DNA from 2 places in the Citricoccus sp. NR2 genome. Region 2 is predicted to be linked to the other one. Evidence: riboswitches for the same ligand, from Rfam matches in the RefSeq annotation. Region 2 holds a riboswitch; the other holds the start of a gene.
What was found. Region 2 has a riboswitch for glycine ahead of gcvP (aminomethyl-transferring glycine dehydrogenase). Riboswitches for the same ligand answer to the same signal wherever they lie in the genome.
Positions count from the first base shown of each region.

Region 1 (11,754 bases), 770 kb from region 2:
AGGGGTCCTCCTCGATCCCCGAGCTGCAGCCCGCGAGGGCGAAAACGGCGACGGCGGTCAGCGCGAGACCACGCAGCGCGCGTGACTCGATCGTGCTCAGTGACATGGGGTCCTCTCTGCATTCGGCATCGGCCGGAACCACTACTGATTCCGAACCTCCGGCCAGGATAAACCCGGACGCCCTCGCGAGACGGACATGTAAAAGATCCGCGGAAATTTTCTCAGGTCGACCAGACGTGTCAAAACCCTTGCCATGTTTCTCAGAGCTGGTCGAGGGTGAGCACCGGGATCACGTGGTACGCCGGCTCCTCATAGGGGTGTCCGGCCAACATAGCCTCGACGATCTGGCGGGCGCGGCTGCGCGGTGCAACCACTTCGATTCGGTCTTCCGCCACTTGCTCTGGCTCCCCCACGGCACCGATGGTCGGCTGGGCACCGGCCAGGGGCGTGAACCGGCCGGTGCCCGAGGTGGACCAGGAGCATCCGCGGTAGTCACCGATGCGCCCTGCGCCGGCCTCATCGAGCACACGGCGCACGGCGTCGGAGTCATGGTGGGGCACATAGACCACGATGACGACGAGAGGTTCTGTCATCACTTCCCCAGTTTGGACAGGATGGCCGCGAGCGCGGCGCGGGTTCCGGTGGTCAGCGTGGGCTCGATCTCCGGGGCGAAGAACGGCGAGTGGTTCACCGGCACGTCGGGGGCGTTCAGGGTGTCCTGACTGTGCCCGCCGAACATCCAGAACACGCTGGGCACCTCGATGGCCTGGGCCAGAGCACCAAAGTCCTCGGACCCCATCAGCGGTGCCACCTCGGTGACGGCATCCTCACCCAGCTCGGACCGCAGTGCGGCCATCACCTGTTCGGTCTCCTCCGGGTCGTTGTAGTTGCGCGGGAAGGCCGAGATCTCTTCGATGATCGGTTCCGGCGCTCCCGACACCGCGGCTTCTCCCACGATGATCCGCCGAATCGCCCCCAGCACCGTGTCGCGCACCTCGGGGTCGAGGGTGCGCACGTTCAGCGAGAACTCGGCGGTGGCTGGGATGATGTTCTCCTTCAGTCCCGCGTGGAACGTCCCCACGGTGACGACGGCGGACGCCCGCGGGTCCACCTCGCGGGACACTACCCCCTGCAACCGCGTGATGATGTGCGCCCCGAGGACGATAGGGTCAATGGAGTCCTGGGGTTGCGAGCCGTGGGAGCCTTTGCCGCGCAGGGTCACCTTCCAGGAGTCCGCCTGCGACATGGCGTCCCCCACGGAGTAGGTGATGGTTCCTGCCAGACCGGGCATCACGTGCTGGCCGTACATCACTTCAGGCCGAGGGGCCTTGTCCCAGAGCCCGTCCTCCACCATGGCCTTGGCGCCGGCTGCGGTTTCTTCGCCGGGCTGGAAGATGATCACCAGGGTGCCCGACCAGGCGTCGCGTTGAGCGGCGAGCACCCGCACTGCGGTCACCGCGGTGGCGATGTGGGTGTCGTGGCCGCAGCCGTGCATCACCGGCACCTCGGTGCCGTCATCGAGCGTACCCCGCGCCGTCGAGGCGTACTCGACGCCGGTCTCCTCGGCGATCGGCAACCCATCGGTGTCGGCACGGAAACCAATCACCGGGCCTCCCCCGTTGCGCAGGATTCCCACCACCCCGGTGCCGCCGGAGCGGAAATGCTCGATGTCGAGCTCGTCGAGGATCCCCTCGATACGCGCCGCCGTGTTGTGCTCCTGCATGGAGAGTTCGGGTGCGGCATGGAGCTCACGGTAGAGCTCATGCATCTGGCCAATCAGTGCGGAATCAATGTCGGGAAGACGGCTCATCGTTCGGTAACCTCCTGGTCGGCATGGCGGGAATCGGTGTCAGCATCATTGTCGTTCTCAGCGGCGGCCGTGTCTGCCCCCGCGGAACGGTTCCGCAGGAACCAGGCCAGCGCGGCGGTGGCAAAGACCACGATAAAGGTCCCATAGAACGCCATCGCTGGGAACATCGGGATAATCACAAAGGTCATCACGGTGGCCAGCGCAAAGGCGATCACGGTGGTGCGTGGCGCCTTCTGCGAAACGATCGCCTGGATCAGCACCCCGCCGAGCACCGACGGCACGATGAACGACTGGATGACGCCGATGACGTCGGTCGGGATGATGCTGACCACCCAGGTGCCCAGAATGCCCACGAAAATCAACAGCGAGAGCAAGTGCACGACGACGGCGCCGCTGATCGCCATCAGCGCGGCGAGCTCACCTCGCCGAGTGCCGGCTTTCGCGCCCACGGTGGTCTGCGCCATCATCGCTGCGGGCAGCAGCTTGTTGGAGATGTTGCCGATCATGAACACCTGGTACATGGCGGACTGGCCCAGGATCGGAAAGTAGGTCAGCGGCTCCACGATCCACAGCACACCGAACACCGCGGCCACCGCGAGGAACGCGGTGAGAATGCGGGTGGTGTTGAGATCGAGTCCGGCGAAGAACACCAGGTACAGCGGAGCCGACAGCGAGACCATCAGCCCGATGATCATCGTGATCCGGCCCCAGCGGGCGGTGGTGCGATCGAAGGTGGCCAGCGCGGGGCTGGACTGTTCAGCGGAGAGTGTCATGGGGAATCATCCTTGAGAAGTTCAGGGAGCCGGCGGGCTCAGGCCGCGGGGAACCACTGGAGCTGGGTGCTGGTGTAGGCCATGGCCAAACCGGCGATGATGGCGAAGCCGAGGGACCATTCGCGGATCCAGCGCCGATGCAGGCGGGCAGAGAGGAACAGGCAGATACCCACCACCAGAGCAGAGGTGATGAAGGCGATCACGTGCGTGCCCGACTTGGGCAGCTCCGCGAATCCGAGGCTGAAGAAGGCGCCCAGCAGCGCCGCTCCCGGGATAATGGTCATCACCAGCGGGCTGACCTGGCGCATCTTGCTGTCGCCGCGCTTGAGGATCGGGGTGAGGATCAGGGTGCTCAGAATCCACATGGCCCCGCCGAGGCTCATGGCAGTGAACGCGACGGCGAACACTTCCTGGGTGTAGGTCGGCCCGCCGAGCTCCGCGCCCATGGTGCCGGCCGCAATGGCGGCGGCACCGGTCTCAAAGGAGACGGAGCCGATGAGGCCGATGCGCATCAGGGTGGCCGGGGTGCCGAAGATGGCCAGCAGGGCGACCGCGACCAGCGCTACTGCCAGGGAGGGGCCGATCGAGGTGATCGCGCCGGTGCGGAAGGAGGTGCGCAGATCGGCCGAGGACATCCCGACCTCGGGGGCGACTTTGCGTGCGGCGCGCACGTAGATCAGGGTCTGGACGATGATCACGGCGAAGACGCCGAAGGCCAGCACCCACAGCAAGGGCGTATTGGCCAGCGCCAGCACATTCGTCGAATCGGCGTTCGTGGCAAGGGTCATGGGAGGCTCTTCCGTGTTCGGAGAATATGAACAAGAACGTTGCGAGCCCCTCTGTTGCTAACCTGAGAGATTGGCGGCTGAGGATGGGCCGCTTGCCCCGTCGGTGAGACGCGTTCAACGCGCCTGCTCTCCAGAGTCCGCACGGTCGCTACTGTCCGGGTGCCTGAGAGTTTTTCGGGCAATTGCTCCTTCGGCGCCCCTGCTCAACAGCAGGGATCTCTCCAGCAGCGATGTGGCGGATTGATGATCAGCATACACCGAATTATGGCGTGCGTCACACAATTATTTTTCCGCTGATAATCCGTACCACACCAGCGGATACCCTCGTTGGCGCAAAATCCAAGATAAACAGCGAGGTCGAGAGCCCGTGACGAGCCCCCGACCTCGAGAATCTATTATTTCAGCGCAATGTTCAGCGGACGTCAGGATCCTGTTTCTTGGTCTCGGCAGAGAGCTCCTCGGCACGGCGCAGCCAGTCGTCATGCTTCTGCGCCTGGTCGTCGCGCTTCTGCGCACGGATCTCGAGACGTTCGAGCCGGGCCTCCAGCTCGGCACGGACGTTATCGTCCCCACCAGCACCAGCCTCGATCGCTCCGGAACCGACCTGGGATTCCAGTTTCTTGACGCGCTTCTTCAGCTTCTCCAGCTCTTCGGAGGAACCGCTTCCCGGTAGATCACGGCCGGTCAGCGTTCCGACCACCATCGTGATACCCCAGACGATGATCGCCACAATGGCGATCCAGGCAAACCAAGGAATCATGCCCATCGTCGATCCACCTACTTACTTGATGCTCTTGCCGGCCGAGCCCAGGTTCTGGCACGCCTCGACGATGCGTGCAGCCATAGACTCTTCGGCCTTGGCACCCCAGGTGCGCGGATCGTAGAGTTTCTTGTTGCCGACTTCGCCGTCGACCTTCAGCACACCGTCGTAGTGGGTAAACATGTGCGCCACCACCGGACGGGTGAAGGCGTACTGGGTATCGGTGTCGATGTTCATCTTGATCACACCGTAGGAGACGGCGTCGGCGATTTCCTGCTCGGTGGAGCCGGAGCCGCCGTGGAAGACCAGGTCGAAGGGGCGATCCTTGCCCAGCTTGGCACCGACCTCGCGCTGGATCTCGTCGAGGATCTCCGGGCGCAGCTTCACGTTGCCGGGCTTGTAGACGCCGTGCACGTTGCCGAAGGTCAGCGCGGTCAGGTAGCGGCCGTTTTCGCCGGAACCGAGGGCCTCCACCGTGGCCATGCCGTCCGCCACCGAGGTGTAGAGCTTGTCGTTGATTTCGTTGGCCACTCCGTCTTCTTCGCCGCCGACCACGCCGATCTCGACTTCGAGAATCTGGTGGTTGTCACGGGTGCGGGCCAGCAGATCCTGGCCGATGCGCAGGTTCTCTTCCAGCGTCTCGGCCGAACCATCCCACATGTGCGAGTTGAAGAACGGGTCGCGGCCAGCCTTGACCTCGGCCGCGGAGGCCTCAAGCAACGGCATGACGAAGCCGTCGAGCTTATCCTTGGGGCAGTGGTCGGTGTGCAGGGCAATGTTGACGTCGTAACTCTTGGCCACTTCGCGGGCGAAGGCCACCATGGCCAGTGAGCCGATGACCATGTCCTTCACAGACGAACCGGAGAAGTACTGCGCGCCACCGGTGGAGGCCTGGATGATGCCGTCCGAACCGGCCTCGGCGAAACCACGGATCGCCGCGTTGAGGGTCTGGGAGCTGGTGACATTCACCGCCGGATACGCATAACCGCCGTTCTTGGCGGAATCGATCATCTCTGCGTACTTGTCCGGGGAAGCGATAGGCATGGAGGTCTCCTTGATCAGATCGTCGACGATTCCTTGTCAGTCTATCCAGAGGAGCCCTCAATGTAGACCGCTCCGGTGTCCGCGACGCCAGATCCAGATACCCGATACCGAACGACGCAGGTAGACGCGAACGTGACTTGTCGGTAGCGTCGGGGACATTGTGTCGTGAGCTGCGTCACATCTACGCCGGAGAAGAGGTTCCCTGATGCCCCCACACATCCAGCACTCTGCCCGCACGAACAGACGCGCCCGCTGGCGCACACTGGCCGGAACGGCGGCAGCCTTCGCGCTGATCGCCACCGCGCTGCCCACCGCACAAGCGGATGAGGTTGTCTCCGACACAGAGGCGCCCCAGGATGCCACGGCTCCTCAGCCGGACGCCGCAGCACCGGCCCAGCCAGCACCTCAGATGCTCGACACCGATGGCCCTGACGCCCTGCCGTCCGCGTTCTATGCGCAGCCGGAGACCCTGCCCGCCTCACCCGGCGAGCTGATTCGCCAGGAAGACGCCGACTTCTTCCTGGGCCCGACTCGCGCCGTCCGGCTGGGTTCGTCCGCCACACGCATCATGTACTCGTCCACCACCTCCCACGGCGAGCTGGTCGGCGTCACCGGCACCGTGCTCGAATCCAAGAGCAGCTGGCAGGGAGAGGGCCCGCGCCCGCTCGTCACGTACGCCGTCGGCACCCAGGGCGCAGCCAATCAGTGTGCCCCCAGCGTTCAGGGCGAATCAGGGACCAACTACGAGTCCGCCGCGGTCAACGCCTTGCTGCTGGCCGGCTACAACGTGGTCGTCACCGACTACATCGGTCTCGGCACCGCAGGCGTTCACACGTACATGAACCGTCTCGACCAGGGACACGCTGTGCTCGACGCGGCGCGCGCCGCCACGCAGGCGGGCATTGACACCATCGACGCCGAGTCTCCCGTTGCCGTGGTCGGATACTCCCAGGGCGGTGGCGGCGCGGGTGCCGCCTCGGAGCTGGCCGACGACTACGCTCCGGAGCTGCCTTTGACGGCTGCCGTGGTTGGAGCACCCCCGGCTGATCTTCACCAGGTCGCGGCGAAGATCGACAACTCTATCTACTACCCCTTCCTCGTGTTCGCACTGGAGGGATTCAGCGATCGATACGGCATTGATCGCAGCAGCATCCTGAACGAAGACGGCGAGCAGCTTTTCGATGAGATCGCGTCCAAGTGCACCCTGCACGCACTCTTCTCCAGCACCCCCGTGGATTCGACGACACTGACACAGGATGGTGCGTCCTTCACCGAGGTCGCCCAGCGCGCACCCTTCGACGAGATTCTGAACGCCCAGAAGCTGGGCATCGACGCGGCTCCGGCGGTGCCGACGCTGATCAACCATTCCCTGACCGACGACGTAATCCCCTACCGCACAGGACGAGAACTAGCGGGACGCTGGTGCTCTGCGGGAACTGAGGTCACTTTCCATCATTCGCTCATGCCGACTCATCTTGGTGGATATGCGGGGTCGTTCGTTCCGATGCTGACCTTCTTGAACCGTCAGTTCGCTGGGAAATCCTCGTCGAATCACTGCTGGCAGTTCTGATGATCCGACGCTGAAAGGTGGCTCAAGGCCGCGGTCCGTGATGCGATGAAGTTATGGAGACCGTTGCCGGCAATACTGACGCCACATCGCACAGCTCCCAGCACCGGCATCCAGCACTGACGGTCACGATGTTGATCGTATTCCTGCTGGTTCCGCTGCTGGTGGGCTTCGTCGGCAGCCTGCTCACCGCAGACCAGGTCGACGGCTGGTACGCCTCGGCCAATCAGGCCCCCTGGACGCCGCCGAACGCGGTGTTCGGTCCCGTCTGGACGGCGCTGTACCTGACCATGGGTTTCGCAACCTGGCTCGTCTGGCTTCGCCCGGCGTCGTCGGGACGCCGCACCGCGCTGGCCTGGTTCATCATTCAGCTGGCACTCAACGCGGTATGGAGCCCCACTTTCTTCGGCGGCTATCCCCTTCTGGGTGCCGCCGCCCTGTGGCTCTCGTTCGCGATCATCGTCGCCCTGCTGGTCGGTCTGGTGATGACGATCCGCAGTTTCTGGAACGTACGCACCCTCGCCGCGGTGCTACTCCTCCCCTATCTGCTGTGGGTGACCTACGCCAGCACGCTCAATCTGTATATGGCGATCTTCAACTGAGGGGCTAGGGACCTCCGGGGATCTCGGCGTGCTGTCGAACCCAGGAATGCATCGCAATGCCGGCAGCGACCCCGGCATTAATCGATCGAGTGGAGCCGAACTGGGCAATCGACAATGTAGCCACCGCACCCTGGTGAATCTCCTCTGAAAGCCCCGGACCCTCCTGGCCGAAAACCAGCACGCACCGCTCTGGGAAGGAATAGGTTTCGATCGGCACCGAGTCCGGGAACAGGTCCACGCCCAGCACGGGTAGGTTCTCGGCCTTGGCCCAGCGCAGGAAGTCCGCCACAGTCGCGTGGTGGTGCACGTGCATATACCGGTCGGTGACCATGGCCCCGCGCCGGTTCCAGCGGCGGCGACCGATGATGTGCACCCCCGCGGCGTTGAAAGCATTCGCCGCACGCACGACGGTGCCGATGTTCATGTCGTGCTGCCAGTTCTCGATCGCCACGTGCAAACCATGGCGTCGCGTGTCCAGATCGGCCACGATCGCGTCGAGTGACCAGTACCGGTAGTGATCAAGGACGTTGCGCCGGTCTCCCTCGCGCAACAGCTCAGGATCCCAGTGGTCCCCTTCGGGCCACGGTCCTTCCCACGGCCCCACCCCGACTTCGCGGGGCTCAGCCTCCTCAGGCATGCGGACGGTCAGACAGTGCCCATGCGGCACCGGAAGCCACCCCGGTCACGGTCAGCACGGCAGGCCACGCGCCGATCTTCTTGGCCAGCGGGTGCGAGAGGCCGAAGCCGAGCAGATACACCGCCGACAGTGCGGCGGTGGTCCCGGCCCCGCGTTTGGCGGCCCAGGTGCGCCCGGCGTACACACCGGCAGCACCGAGGACCACACCGCCCAGAGCGCGCACCTTGGTCACACGAGCGGCGGCGAATCCGCCGATCAGTCCGGCGATCACCACCGGAGCGGTGTCGACAGTGTCGGCAGCGGGCAACAGGCTGGTGGCGTTCTTCTCAGTCATGGCTCGAGCCTATCCCTTCAGTCCAGACCGAGGTCGGACTTGGAGTAGGCGAACAGGTAGGGCACCCCGGCTTCATCGGCGATGCGCTCGGCAGCACCGGTGTCACGGTCCACAATCACCGCCACGGCTTGGATGTCGCCGCCAGCAGCGCGCACCCCTTCTACCGCAGTCAGTGCGGAACCGCCCGTCGTGGAGGTGTCTTCCAGCACGACGACTTTGCGTCCGTCCACACCCGGGCCTTCAACCTGGCGACCCATGCCGTAGGACTTCTGTTGCTTGCGCACCACGAACGCGTCGAGCTCGCGCCCGGCCGCACCCGCGGCGTGCAGCATCGAGGTGCCCACCGGGTCGGCGCCCATGGTGAGCCCCCCGGCGGCTTCGAACTCAATGCCGGCCTCGTCGAGGAGGTTTAGCATGACCCGACCCACCAGCGGCGCAGCTTCGTGGTGCAGGGTGATGCGGCGCAGATCGATGTAGTAGTCGGCCTCTTTGCCGGAAGAAAGCGTGACCTTGCCACGCACCACGGCCAGCTCACTGATCAGCTGGCGCAAGCGTTCACGGTCGGCGGCATGGTCGTGCACGGCGGAGTTCTCAGTAGTCATAGAACCATCCTAAACTCCCCTCGATTCTGCGTCCTGATCTACGGGCTTACACGAGCGCGGGCGGGACCCGGCCTCATCGGGTTAGACTATTGGCCAGATCACCGCAACCGGTTGCAAGCCGTTGTGCTGTCCTGTCTGCACCTTTGAGAAAGGCAACCTTATGAGCACTGTGTCCGAGTCCTACCTGGTCGGCCTCATCGGCGACGGCATCACCGCCTCGCTGTCCCCGCCCATGCATGAGAAAGAAGGACGCGAGCACGGACTGCTCTACCTGTACCGCCCGGTGGATCTGACCGCCCTCGAGCTGGGGCCGGAGCACGCCTCCCGCCTGCTGAAGACCGGCGTCGAGCTGGGATTCAACGCCTTCAACATCACTCACCCGGTCAAGCAGCTCATCATGGAGCACCTCGATGAGATCGACGACGACGCCCGCGCCCTGGGTGCGGTGAACACGGTGCTGATCCGCGATGGCAAGACCATCGGCTACAACACCGACTTCTCCGGATACACCACCGGGCTGGAGCACAACCTCGACAACCCCGACTACGGCAACGTGGTGCAGCTGGGCACCGGCGGCGCCGGAGCCGCCGTCGCCTATGCGCTCCTGCGCGCCGGGGCCGAAAAGCTCACGCTGATCGACCTCGACGCCGATCGTGCCCGCGAGCGCGCCGAAGCCCTGCAACAGCTGTTCCCGCAGCAGCAGGTCGTCGCCGTCGAGCACGGAAATTTGGAGACCGCCCTGAAAGACGCCACCGGCTTCGCCCAGTGCACCCCGGTGGGCATGAACATCCACCCGGGCCTGCCCGTGGATCCGACCTGGCTGCCCGAGAACTCATGGGTTTCGGACGTCATCTACCTGCCCCGCAACACCGAGCTCATCGAGGCCGCACGCGCCCGTGGCCTTCAGGTCGCCGACGGCGGCGGCATGGCCGTGGGTCAGGCAGTAGACGCGTTCAAACTGATCACCGGCATCGTCCCAGACCAGGCTCGGATGAACGAGCACTTCCAGCAGCTCTCCGCCGGACAGCAGGGTTAGTCCACGCCTCCGGTTTGCCCAGTACGATGGCAGAAGCAGCCACCAGGCCACACGCCGAATAAGGAGCACGATGCGCACGTCCATTGCAACCGTCTGCATTTCCGGATCTCTGGAAGAGAAGATGCGGGCCGCCGCGGAGGTTGGCTTCGATGGCGTCGAGATCTTCGAGCAGGACCTGATGACCTCGCCACTCTCCCCCGAGCAGGTGGTGGACCTGGCTCGGGAGCTCGGCATCACGCTGGACCTCTACCAGCCGTTCCGTGATCTCGAGGGTGTGAGCGAAGAGGTCTTCGCCGAGAACCTGTACCGCTTGGAAGAGAAATTCCGGCTGATGCAGCGCCTCGACATGGACCTGATCCTGATCTGTTCCAACGTCGGTACGGCCACGGACTGGAACGACGACGTCGCTATCGACCAGCTCGGCCGCGCCGCAGACCTGGGCGCGAAGTACGGCATCCGGCTGGCGTATGAAGCGCTGGCGTGGGGGCGCTATGTGAACACCTACGAGCACGCCTGGTCGCTGGTTGAGCAGGCCGACCGCCCGAACCTGGGCGTGTGTCTGGATTCGTTCCACATCCTCTCCCGGCGCTCGGACCCCTCGGCGTTCTCCACCATCCCGGCCGAGAAGATCTTCTTCCTCCAGTTGGCGGATGCCCCCGAGATGATGATGGATCTGCTCTCCTGGTCGCGCCACTACCGCAACTTCCCCGGCGAGGGTTCCTTTGACCTGGTGAACTTCATGGTGGAGCTGACCCGCGCCGGCTACACGGGCCCGGTGTCTCTGGAGATCTTCAACGACGTCTTCCGCCAGACCGACGTCGTGCGCACCACCCGCGATGCGCTGCGCTCCCTGGTGTGGCTGGCCGACGCCACTTGTGCCGCCCTGCCTGCTGCCGGCATCGACCCGCAGTCTGAGGCGAACACCATGGGGCTCGAGGCTCTGGAGCCGGTAGCCGCCCCCACCGGCTGGGACTACGCGGAGATCAAGGCCGAAGAAACCGAGGAGATCGCCACCCTGCTCACGCAGCTGGGCTTCACCGACCGCGGCATGCACCGCACCAAGGACGTGCGGCTGTTCGCCTCCGGCGACGCCCGGATTGTGCTCAACGAGCTGCCGCTGGGCGTGTCCGGCTCGGTGATCGCCGGCCTGGGCTTCCAGCTGCCCGACCCGAAGACCTCGGCCGACCGAGCCCGCCACCTGCAGATCCCGCCAGCCCACCGCGCCAACCGCGCCGACGAGATGGTGCTGCGCGGCGTCCTCGCCCCCGACGGCACCGAGGTGTTCTTCGCCCCCGAGCAGAACGGCTCGGCCCCCGGCTGGCTCACCGAGTTCGGCGATCCGGAGCAGCCGGTCGGCGAACACGAGCTGGTCACCGGTCTCGACCACGTGAACCTGGCCCAGCCGTGGCAGCACTTCGACGAGGCGATCCTGTTCTACACCGCAGCCCTCGGCCTGGGCACCCAGCCCCCGGCCGAGGTGCCCTCACCGCAGGGGCTGGTGCGCTCTCAGGTGATGCGTACGGAGGACGGCACCATCCGCATGCCGCTGAACATGGTGCCCCAGGTGCTCGATGTTGCCCCAACCCACAACCAAGGAACCGAGCGGGTACCCACCGGCAGCCACGATCAGATGCGCCGCTCCGCCTACCCGCAGCACCTGGCCTTCGCTACCGATGACATCGTGTCGCTGGCCCGCAATGCTGCCGCAGCCGGCCTGCGATTCCTGCCGGTCCCGGACAACTACTACGAGGATCTGCAGGCCCGGTTCCGGCTCGACGAGGAGTTCATGGACACCCTGCGT
Region 1 is NZ_CP115154.1:429,288-441,041, forward strand. Features, by position in the region: gene O1A05_RS01990 (hypothetical protein) at 1-106, opposite strand, end outside; gene O1A05_RS01995 (hypothetical protein) at 261-593, opposite strand; gene O1A05_RS02000 (amidohydrolase) at 593-1,810, opposite strand; gene O1A05_RS02005 (hypothetical protein) at 1,807-2,583, opposite strand; gene O1A05_RS02010 (DUF5058 family protein) at 2,622-3,371, opposite strand; glycine riboswitch at 3,513-3,606, opposite strand; gene O1A05_RS02015 (hypothetical protein) at 3,784-4,137, opposite strand; gene fbaA (class II fructose-bisphosphate aldolase) at 4,153-5,175, opposite strand; gene O1A05_RS02025 (alpha/beta fold hydrolase) at 5,381-6,745, shown strand; gene O1A05_RS02030 (TspO/MBR family protein) at 6,799-7,344, shown strand; gene O1A05_RS02035 (TrmH family RNA methyltransferase) at 7,349-7,981, opposite strand; gene O1A05_RS02040 (hypothetical protein) at 7,974-8,315, opposite strand; gene pyrE (orotate phosphoribosyltransferase) at 8,333-8,917, opposite strand; gene O1A05_RS02050 (shikimate dehydrogenase) at 9,078-9,953, shown strand; gene O1A05_RS02055 (bifunctional sugar phosphate isomerase/epimerase/4-hydroxyphenylpyruvate dioxygenase family protein) at 10,024-11,754, shown strand, end outside.
Region 1: another riboswitch for glycine. It lies ahead of O1A05_RS02010 (DUF5058 family protein); the one in region 2 lies ahead of gcvP (aminomethyl-transferring glycine dehydrogenase).

Region 2 (11,754 bases):
GGAGCTGGTGCCGTACTTCTACACCAAGGCCACCGCTAAGACCCCTTCAAAGCCCACCGCCAATACGGTGAAGCTCTTCGACGAGCTGGAGAAGGCCAAGTCCCAGCCGCTGTGGCGCGTGCTGGTGGCACTGTCCATCCGCCACGTGGGCCCCACCGCCGCTCGCGCGCTCGCCGGTGCCTTCGGCTCCCTGCCGCAGCTGCAGGCCACCGCCCTGGATGCGGAGAACGGCCGCCAGCGACTGTCCGACGTCGACGGCGTGGGCCCGACGATCGCCGACGCCGTGTCCGAATGGTTCCGTGACGAGGTCAATCGCACCACCGTTGAGCGCTGGGCCGCGGCCGGGGTCCGGATGGAAGACGAGATGGATGAATCCGTCGCCAAGACGCTCGAGGGACTGACCGTCGTGGTCACGGGGTCGTTGCAGAACTACACCCGCGACTCGGCGAAGGAAGCGATCATCTCCCGCGGCGGTAAAGCCTCGGGGTCGGTGTCGAAGAAGACCGACTTCGTGGTCGCTGGTGAGAACGCCGGTTCCAAGCTCGACAAAGCAGAATCGCTGGGACTCACCGTGCTCGACGAAGACGGTTTCACCGCGTTGCTGAAGAACGGTCCTAGTGGCGTGGACGAAGGGTCGGTATAGACGGTTGTGAGCGAAGCAACCTGTCAGGATTTCTTACAAGTTCAGTTTCTCAACGACTGCAACGCTTTGAAGCGCACTCGCCAGTTGTCGCAAGAATTGCGACAACTGCGTTGCTTACTGCCCGGGCTCTAAATCCAGATCGGTTGATTTCCCGTCTTCTTTGTCCGACCGACGTTGTGCGATCCGGTCTGAGATGGCTCGATTCAAGCGACCTTTTGCCGCCTTCGCACTCCCGAAGGTTCTGACTCCGAAGCGACGAACGGCATCAACGCCCTCGCTGCCTGTTTCGAAGGTCTTATCACGTGCCTCGGCGACGGCTGCCACCCATCGCTTCGCCGCGATGTCGTCGCGGGATGAATCGATTCCGATGCGTTCGTTAAAGATGATGATGTCGGTTGCGACCTCGTTGCTGGAACGAACGGCGCCACCGGCTTTGAACGGACGCAATAAGGTCTTGTCGTTCGCTGTCTTCGCAACCGCGTCGATTCGGGCGAGCAATTTGCCGGTGGTGCCAGCGATCTGTGTGCGACGTCGATCCCGTGCGGCTTTGAGTCCCTTGCGGTAGCTTTCAAGCTCTGCCGGTTCTGCATCCATGACTCGGTCTAGTTCCAAGATGGCTAGGGCATCGTAGAGTTGAAAGCAACGAGCAAGAATGGCCAGCCATTCTTCAACGGAACCGGTCGCTGTACTTGCGACATCCGCTAATTCTCCGACGCGGTGTTGTTTCTTTTCTAGCTTCTCGGCTAAAGCATCGAGTTGGCGCAACGCATATCCCTGGACCGTTGCAACCGTCTCTGAAGCACCTTGGACCTTGGACCACATGACATCCGACACACGATTCGTGTGTTCGCGCTGCGTCATGACACTGTCCACGGTCGAGCCGACACCGATCAGTTGAGAAATCTGGGCGTCCTTCTGAGCCCGCAGAATATCGTCAACCTTCTCGTCGATGGTCTGTAGATAGTCGGTGATCTCGTCCATCGTTTGTTGCATGGCAAACTGCGCCATGATTCCTGCGGCCCCAGAAAGAATCGCCGGGTTGGTGAGGATAGGTCCTGCGGAACTGGGATTCACGTATTCGAGAATATTCGTGATCTTGCCCTTGTCTCCGGTCACGATGGCTCGACTGAGTCCGTCTGAGGAGCCTTTCATCGCAGTGCCGAGTTTCAGATTCTGTGAGGAATCTTTGGTGAGCTTGATCCACCGGCCAGAATTCGCAGCAGCCTCAGAACCAGCTTGTGCCACGCCGGAACCTGTCTTCAGGTAGGCGTTCGACGACGTCAGAATGCCTTCCATCTAGGCATTCGCTGGTACACCAGCTATCTGCGCTCAACGGTCACTCCGAACTGGATGCCTTGAGATCAGTAGACTGAGCCACGAAGTGGATGGCGATATTGCACATCCTGCCCGTTTTCGCCCTGTTCTGGAGGAACTCAGCCATGACTCCGTCTTCCGACGCCCCAACTGCCAACACACCGGCACTGTCCACGCTGCTGACGGTGGCGCGGGCCGCGGCGCGCGCCGGGGCCGACGTGCTCGCGTCGCGACCGCGTACGGTGCTGCCCCTGCAGCAATCTGACCTGGGCGCGGAGACCAAGTCGTCGGGCTCGGACTGGGTGACAGATTTCGACCGCCAGGCCGAAGAGAGCGTGCGCAGGGTTATTACCGGATACCGGCCGAACGACGAAATCTACGGCGAGGAATACGGCTCGACGCGTCCGGAGAATCCGACCGGTTATCGATGGTCGATCGACCCCCTGGACGGGACCACGAACTTCATTCGGGGAGTCCCGCACTATTGCACGTCCGTGGCCGTTGCTGGACCGGACGGGGACTGGCTGGCCGGCGCCGTCGTCGCTCCAGCCCTGGGACGGATCTGGTACGCCTCTCGGGGCAACGGCGCGTTCGGTATCGCCGAGACTCCAGGCGCCGATGAGATGGTGGGCATTGCCAGCCACCCGGCTGAGCCGCAGCTTTTGAGCGGGCCGATTCTGGGACGGTCCGGTCGACTGTTGGCCAGCGGATTCGGCTACGACGCGGAACGGCGCCGCTTCCAGATCGGGGTCCTCTCGGAGTTGCTGGCAGAATTCGGAGACTTGCGCCGGATCGGCTCGGCGGCGCTGGATTTGTGCATGGTGGCCGACGGCACCTTGGACGCTTATGCCGAGTACGGGACGCAGGAGTATGACTGGGCGGCCGGGGCACTCATTGCTGAAGAAGCCGGTGTGCCCGTACGCCGCCCTCAGTGGCCGGAATCGAGCGAGACTCCCGATTGGATGATCGCCGGGGACATTGGTCGTCCGTTGGCCGAGATGCCGCACGCACCCGGCCATCCGCACGCCTGAGAGACCACGCACCCGGATTTCGGGTACTCTGGAAGGGGTTGTCGAACCTCACATTCGACAACCGCGCCGCTGACGGATGGTGGGAGAGCTCCGCACCACACCAGGGGCGGGCACCGAAGGAGCAACCCCTCCCCGGGAAACTCTCAGGTCTCCGTACCGCCATCACGAGGCACCTCTGAAAAGCAGTTGCGTTCGGAAACGGACACGACTCACCGACGGTGCAAGCCGGTCCTGCGTAAACACGCGACCCGGTCAAACTCTCAGGTTATTCAACAGGGTGGGGAGGATCAGTGACTCGCTGAGACGGCGTGGCCTCGTCGTCGTACGCACCGTTGCAACCGATCCGACAGATCCCTGGAGAGTTTCGATCATGACTCAGACCGTGCCTTCGGCCCCGTTCACCGACCGCCATATCGGTCCCACACCCGATGACGCGACCATGATGTTGCAGACCCTCGGCTACGACAGCCTCGAGGCGCTCATCGACACCGCCATTCCGAAGTCCATCCGCCAGAGCACACCCCTGGACCTGCCGGCCGCGAATGAGACCGAGGTCCTCGGCGAGCTGCGCCGGATGGCCTCCCGCAACATCCAGCGCACCCAGATGATCGGGCAGGGCTTCTACGACACCGTCACGCCCGCCGTGATCCGTCGCAATGTGGTGGAAAACCCGGCGTGGTACACGGCGTACACTCCGTACCAGCCGGAAATCTCCCAGGGGCGCCTCGAAGCCCTGCTGAACTTCCAAACCATGGTGATGGACCTGACCGCCCTGCCCATCGCCAACGCCTCCCTGCTCGATGAAGCCTCCGCCGCTGCTGAAGCCGTGCTGATGATGCGCCGCGCCAACAAGCGCAAGGCCGATGGGCTGATCCTGGTGGACGCCAACACGTTCCCACAGAACCTCGCCGTCATCGAGACCCGCTCCCGGGCGGTGGAAGCCCAGACCCGCGTGGTCGATCTGTCTGTCGGGCTCAGCGACGAGCTGCTGACCGAGATCAACGACGTGGGACTGTGCGGCATCGTCGTCCAGCAGCCCGCCAATGACGGCTCCCTGGTGGACCACACCGCACTCTTCGCCCAGGTGAAGGGACTCGGCGGCATGATCACCGTGATCGCCGACCTGCTGGCCCTGACCCTGATTCAGGCACCGGGGGAGCAGGGCGCCGATATTGCGGTGGGCTCCACCCAGCGCTTCGGTGTGCCGCTGTTCTATGGTGGCCCGCACGCCGCCTACATGGCTGTGTCCAAGGGCCTGGAGCGCTCCATGCCCGGTCGCTTGGTGGGTGTCTCCACCGATGACGTGGGCCGTCCGGCTTATCGCCTGGCCCTGCAGACACGCGAGCAGCACATCCGCCGCGAGAAGGCCACCTCCAACATCTGCACCGCCCAGGCACTGCTGGCCATCTGCGCCGGACTCTACGCCGTGTACCACGGCCCCTCCGGCCTGAAGCGGATCGCACAGCACGCCCACCGACAGGTCAGCCGTCTGGCCGCCACGCTGACCACGGGCGGATACACGCTGGCCTCGCAGAGCTTCTTTGACACGATCGTCGTCGAGCTGAAGGATGAGACCTCCGCACAGCAGGTCTTCGACGACGCCGAAGCCGCCGGCATCAACGTGCGCCGCTTCGCCGCAGACCGCATCGGCATCTCCGCGGACGAAACCACCACCGAGGCGCACCTGTCCACGCTGGCCGACGTCTTCGGTGTGGAGCTGGCGGCAGGGGAGTCCGACGGCGAGTCTTCCGCGATTCCGGAGGCGTTGCGCCGCACCTCGGACTACCTCACCCACCCGATCTTTCACTCCATCACCTCCGAGACCCAGATGATGCGCTACCTGCGCACCCTCTCGGACCGTGACCTCGCCCTGGACCGCACCATGATCCCGCTGGGCTCATGCACCATGAAGCTGAACTCCGCCGTGGAGATGGAATCCATTACCTGGCCCGAGTTCGCGTCTATCCACCCCTACGTTCCGGCATCCCAGGCGCAGGGCTGGCGCGAGCTGATCGACGATCTGGAAGCCAAGCTGGTGGCGATCACCGGTTACGCCGGGATCTCGGTGCAGCCCAACGCCGGCTCCCAGGGCGAATACGCCGGTCTGCTGGCGATCCGCCGCTACCACGACGCCAACGGCGACCGCCAGCGCACCATCTGCCTGATCCCGGCTTCGGCCCACGGCACCAATGCTGCCTCGGCTGTGTTGGCCGGGATGTCCGTCGTCGTCGTCAAAACCGCCGAAGACGGCACCATCGACGCTGAGGATCTCGACGCGAAGATCGACAAGCACGGTGCGGAATTGGCCGCGATCATGATCACCTACCCCTCCACGCACGGCGTGTACGAGGGTGATGTGCGCCAGGTGTGCGACAAGATCCACGCCGCCGGCGGCCAGGTGTACATCGACGGTGCAAACCTCAACGCCCTGGTCGGACTGGCCCAGCCCGGCGAGTTCGGCGGTGATGTGTCCCACCTGAACCTGCACAAGACCTTCTGCATCCCGCACGGCGGCGGTGGCCCGGGCGTGGGTCCGATCGGCGTAGGCGAGCACCTGTTGCCGTACCTGCCCGGTGACGCCACCGGTCAGGACGACGCCGCCACCCGCCTGGGTGCCCCCGTGACCGCCACCGTGTTTGGTTCGGCGGGCGTGCTGCCGATCTCCTGGGCCTACATTGCGCTCATGGGTGGGGAAGGCCTGACCAAGGCCACCGGCACCGCCATCCTGAATGCCAACTACCTGGCGCGCCGGCTCTCCGAGCACTACCCGATCCTCTACACCGGTGCGGCCGGGCTGGTCGCCCATGAGTGCATCCTGGACCTGCGGGAGCTCTCCGCGCAGTCCGGCGTCACCGTGGACGACGTCGCCAAGCGCCTCATCGACTTCGGATTCCACGCCCCCACCATGGCGTTCCCGGTGGCCGGCACGTTGATGGTGGAGCCCACCGAGTCTGAGGACCTGGCCGAGATGGAGCGCTTCATCGAGGCCATGGCCGTGATCCGCGACGAGATCCAGCAGGTCATCGACGGCGCCCACGCCATGGAAGAGTCCCCGCTGCGCCGCGCCCCGCACACCGCGGCCGCGGTGATCACCAGCGACTGGGACCGCCCCTACACCCGCGAGCAGGGCGCCTTCCCGGTGGCCAGCCTGCGCCAGGACAAGTACTTCGCCCCGGTCGGACGCGTGAACCAAGCTGCAGGCGACCGCAACCTGGTGTGTGCCTGCCCGCCGCCGGAAGCCTTCGAGACTGTGTCCGCCGAAGACGAGGAGAACTGACCATGACGACCGAACTGCGCCGCACCGCGCTGCACGCCGCCCACGAAGCCGCGGGCGCGCGTTTCACCGACTTCGGTGGCTGGGACATGCCGCTGCGTTACGCCTCCGAGCTTGCCGAGCACGAAGCCGTGCGCACCGCAGCCGGGCTCTTCGACCTCTCCCACATGGGTGAAGTGTGGGTGACCGGACCCGACGCCGCTACCGGGCTGAACTCGGTGCTGGCCGGCAACCTCGCCGTTATCAAGGTCGGCAAGGCCAAGTATTCGCTGTCGCTCGACGAGGACGGCGGCATCATCGACGATCTCATCGTCTACCGCCTGGCCGAGGACCGCTACCTGGTGGTTCCTAACGCCGGCAACGCTGAGGCTGTCACCGCCGAGCTGCAGCGCGTACTCGTGGATTCCGGGAACTTCGACGTTACCCTCGACGACGCCACCGCCCGCACCTCGCTGCTGGCGGTGCAGGGCCCGGCCTCCGAGCAGATCGTTGCCCGGTTGCTCACGTCCGAGGCGGACCATCAGGCCCTGGCCGAGCTGCGCTATTACGCGGCCCTCGAGCTGGACCTTGCTGTCTCCGTGAATGCGGCCGGCGAACCCTCCGACGTCACCTTCCCCGTGCTGGTGGCCCGCACCGGCTACACCGGTGAGGATGGATTCGAGCTCATCCTCGACCCGGCCCACCCGCGGGCTACCGAGGCTGGCGCCGACGCCGAGGCCGTGCCGTCTCAGCTGTGGGATGCGCTGCTCGCCGTCGGTGAAGCCGATCAGCTCATCCCGTGTGGGCTGGCCGCGCGCGACTCGTTGCGCCTGGAAGCAGGCATGCCGCTGTACGGCAACGAGCTCAGCCGCGACCGCACCCCCTTCGACGCCGGACTGGGACCCGTGGTGTCCTTCAAGAAAACCGAGGACTTCCCGGGTCGGTCAGCGCTCGAGCCGCTACGAGACCAACCCAGCGCGTGGCGCCTCATCGGACTCCAAGGCCTGGAGCGGCGCGCGGCCCGTCCGGGCAGTGCGATCCTGATCAACGGTGAGTCCGCCGGCGAGGTAACCTCCGGGTTGCCCTCGCCCACTCTGGGGTACCCGATCGCCCTCGGTTACGTCTCCACCGAGGCGGCCGCCGGGGTCGAGCCCGACACCGAGCTCACCGTGGACATCCGGGGCAAGGCCCACCCGTTCCGCGTGGTCCAGCTCCCCTTCTACACTCGTTAATCACCAGCATCATTTGTGAGGAGAATCACTATGCCCGTTGTTCCTTCATCCCTGCACTACTCAGCCGAACATGAGTGGGTGGACGCCACCGAAGGCACCGTGAAGGTCGGCGTTACTGCGGTGGCCACCGATCAGCTCGGCGAAATTGTCTACGTCGACCTGCCCGAAGTGGGTGACACCGTGACCGCGGGCGAGACCTGCGGCGAGATCGAGTCCACCAAGTCCGTCTCGGATCTGTATTCTCCGGTCACCGGCACCGTCGCGTCCATCAACGATGACGCCGTCGACAACCCTGCCTCTATCAACGAGCAACCTTACGGCTCCGGTTGGCTATTCACCGTGGAGGTGTCCGAGGTGGGCCCGCTGCTCACCGCAGAGGAGTACGCTTCCGCGAACGACGCCACGGTGGAGTAACCTGGCGGAATGAACCATCAGACCAGTCACCAGCCACTGGATCTGCGCTTCGGCGGCGTCACCGTAAGGGACGCCGCCGAAGCCGATTTTGAGGCCATCGCCGCCCTGACCTACGCCTCCTATGTGGAAGCCGGGCACATCCCCGCCGACGACGACTACGTCGCCCAACTCCTGGACGTTCCCGCCCGAGCCCAGGGTCCGGGGCGCCTCGTCGTGGCCGAGCTTGACGGCGCGGTGGCCGGTTCCACCGTGTTGCTCACCGGGGAGATGGACATGGCCGAAGTCGCACACCCTGGCGAGTTTGAATTCCGGATGCTGGGTGTTGCGCCCGCGTTCCAGCGCCGCGGGGTTGGCCGCGCTCTGGTGGCCACTGCCGAAAACCACGCCCGGGCACTGGGCTGCTCCGCCATCGTCATCACCACCATGGCCTCGATGACCGATGCTCACCAGCTCTACCGCGCCTGTGGATTTGAACGCCGGCCCGACCGTGACTGGTCGCTGGGGGAGCGCGGCTGGCTGGAACCCGGCGAACGCGACGAGACGTTCCTCGCGTTCGTGCATCCGCTCGCGCCGCGCGACTAGACTGGACGCCGACGAGAATTCTCCCTGCCGTTTGACTTGAAGGAGTCGTATGTCTGAGATCACTCGCGAGAACGTGGTGCATTTGGCACAGCTGGCTCGCATCGACATGAGCGAGGCCGAGCTGGATCAGCTCTCCGGCGAGCTCGCCGTCATCCTCGACTCGGTGGCTGCCGTGTCGCAGGTAGCCGGTGACGACGTCGAGCCCACCTCGCACCCGATGCCGCTGACCAATGTATTCCGCGACGACGTTCCGCGGGGGCTGCTCACCCAGGAGCAGGCGCTGGCCATGGCGCCCGACGCCGAAAACGGCCAGTTCAAGGTTCCTGCAATCCTGGATGGAGAGTGATCGAGATGTCAGATCTGATTCGACTCACGGCCCTGCAGATGGCCGAGAAGCTGCGCTCCGGTGAGATCACCTCGGTGCAGCTCACCCAGGCTCACCTCGACCGCATCGCCGAAGTAGACGGCGTGATCGGCGACGACGGCGCACCCACCGGGGTGCACGCGTTTCTGCACGTCTCCGCGGACGAAGCCCTGGCCACCGCCGCCGAGGTGGATGCGATCCGCGCCGCGGGAGGTGCTGAAGCCGAGGCGCTGCACCCGCTGGCCGGTGTGCCCATCGCGGTGAAGGACAACATCGTCACCACCGGGCAGCCCACCACTGCGGCTTCCAAAATGCTCGAGGGCTGGATGAGCCCCTACGACGCCACCGTCGTGGAGAAGATCCGGGCTGCGAAGCTGCCGATTCTGGGCAAGACCAACCTCGATGAGTTCGCCATGGGCGGCTCCACCGAATACTCCGCGTACGGCAACACCCGTAACCCCTGGGACCCCGAGCGGGTGCCCGGCGGCTCCGGTGGTGGCTCGGCTGCCGCCGTCTCTGCCTACATGGCCCCGCTGGCTCTGGGCTCCGACACCGGCGGCTCTATCCGCGAACCCGGCGCCTACACTGGCACCGTGGGCGCGAAGCCCACCTACGGTGCGGTCTCCCGGTACGGGCTGATCGCCATGGCCTCATCCCTGGACCAGATCGGTCCGGCCGCGCGCACCGTCGCCGATACTGCCGCGCTCCAGGAGCTCATCGGCGGGCATGACCCCAAAGATTCCACCTCGCTGCCACAGGACCTCACCGGGCTGCTGGAGGCAGCCGAGAGCCGTGACCTCACCGGGCTGCGCGTCGGCGTCATCGCCGAACTGCAGGGGGAGGGCTACCAGGAATCCGTGCAGCGGATCTTCAAGGACAACCTCGAGATCCTGCGCGCCGCCGGTGCCGAGATCGTCGAGGTCTCCTGCCCGCACTTCCGCTACGCCTTGGGCGCCTACTACCTGATCATGCCCTCGGAAGTCTCCTCCAACCTCGCCAAGTTCGACGGCGTGCGCTACGGCCAGCGCGTCGTTCCTGAGGGCGGGGGCACCATCGAGCAGGTCATGTCCGCCACCCGCGCCGCCGGTTTCGGTGACGAGGTCAAGCGGCGGATCATCCTGGGCACCTACGCCCTCTCCGCCGGCTACTACGACGCCTACTACGGCTCCGCGCAAAAGGTCCGCACCCTGGTACAGCAGGACTTTGCCGCCGCCTTCGAGCAGGTCGATGTGCTGGTCTCCCCGGCTTCGCCGCGACTGCCTTTCCGCTTCGGCGAACAGATTGACGACCCCGTGACCCTGTATCTCAACGACGTCACCACCATCCCCGCCAACCTGGCCGGTGTGCCCGGCATCGCGGTGCCGTCCGGTGTGGTCGACGGACTCCCCGTCGGTGTGCAGTTCATGGCACCCGCCACTGAAGACGCCCGCATGTACCGGGTGGCCGGCGCCCTGGAAGCACTGGTCACCGACCAGTTGGGTTCCCCGATTCACACGCAGGCGCCCGAGGTGCCCGCCGCCGCACTGACCATCGCAGGAGGCCAGCACTGATGACCACCGAGATCATGAGCTACGACGACGCCATGGCGCAATTCGACCCGGTTCTGGGCTTCGAAGTGCACGTCGAGCTGAACACCGCCACCAAGATGTTCTCGTCGGCGCCCAACGCCTTCGGTGATGAGCCGAACACCAACGTCACCGAGGTCGACCTGGGTCTTCCCGGTGTGCTTCCGGTCGTCAACGGCACCGCGGTGGAGTACGCCATCCGCCTCGGCCTGGCTCTGAACTGCCAGATCGCTGAGTCCTGCCGTTTCGCCCGGAAGAACTACTTCTACCCGGACACCCCGAAGAACTTCCAGACCTCCCAGTACGACGAGCCCATCGCCTTCGAGGGCTATCTCGACCTGGAACTGGAAGACGGCGAGGTCTTCCGCGTGGAGATTGAGCGCGCCCACATGGAGGAAGACGCCGGCAAGCTGACCCACCAAGGCGGCACCGGTCGTATCCAGGGCGCAGCCTCCTCGCTGGTGGACTACAACCGGGCCGGGGTCCCGCTGATCGAGATCGTCACTAAGCCGATTGTCGGCGCCGGTGAACGCGCGCCCGAACTGGCGCGCGCCTACGTCACCGCCATCCGCGACATCGTCAAGGCGCTCGACATCTCCGATGCCCGCATGGAGCGCGGCAACGTGCGTTGCGACGCCAACGTCTCGCTGATGCCCAAGGGCGCTGAGGTCTTCGGCACCCGCACCGAGACGAAGAACGTCAACTCCACCCGCGCAGTCGCCCACGCCGTGACCTTTGAGATCCAGCGCCAGGCCGCCCTGCTGGCCAGTGGTGAATCCATCACCCAGGAGACCCGGCACTGGCATGAGGACACCCGCACCACCACCTCGGGTCGTCCGAAGTCCGACGCCGATGACTATCGCTATTTCCCGGAGCCAGACCTGGTGCCGCTGCACATCGACCGCGAGTGGGTCGAGCGCGTCCGCGCCGAGCTGCCGGAGCTGCCGGCGGTGCGCAACAAGCGGCTCAAGGCCGAGTGGGGCTTTTCCGATGAGGAATTCCGCGATGTCGTCAATGCCGGCGTACTCACCGAGATCGCTGCCACGGTTGACGCCGGCACCACCGCCGGTGCGGCCAGGAAATGGTGGATGGGCGAGATCGCCCGTCTGGCGAACCTGGCCGAGAAGGAGATCGCTGAGCTCGGCGTCACCCCGGCCGATGTTGTCGAGATCGAGGAGCTGATCTCATCCAAGACCATCAACGACAAAATCGCCAAGCAGGTCCTCGGCCACGTGGCCGACGGCGAGGGCACTCCTCAGCAGATCGTGGAAGCCCGTTCCCTGGCGGTCGTGTCCGACGACGGCGCCCTCACCGAGGCGATTGAAGCCGCCATGGCGGATAACCCGGACGTGGTCG
Region 2 is NZ_CP115154.1:2,972,471-2,984,224, reverse strand. Features, by position in the region: gene ligA (NAD-dependent DNA ligase LigA) at 1-643, shown strand, start outside; gene O1A05_RS14020 (hypothetical protein) at 758-1,939, opposite strand; gene O1A05_RS14015 (inositol monophosphatase family protein) at 2,083-2,988, shown strand; glycine riboswitch at 3,059-3,157, shown strand; gene gcvP (aminomethyl-transferring glycine dehydrogenase) at 3,359-6,265, shown strand; gene gcvT (glycine cleavage system aminomethyltransferase GcvT) at 6,268-7,473, shown strand; gene gcvH (glycine cleavage system protein GcvH) at 7,504-7,887, shown strand; gene O1A05_RS13995 (GNAT family N-acetyltransferase) at 7,897-8,469, shown strand; gene gatC (Asp-tRNA(Asn)/Glu-tRNA(Gln) amidotransferase subunit GatC) at 8,519-8,815, shown strand; gene gatA (Asp-tRNA(Asn)/Glu-tRNA(Gln) amidotransferase subunit GatA) at 8,821-10,383, shown strand; gene gatB (Asp-tRNA(Asn)/Glu-tRNA(Gln) amidotransferase subunit GatB) at 10,383-11,754, shown strand, end outside.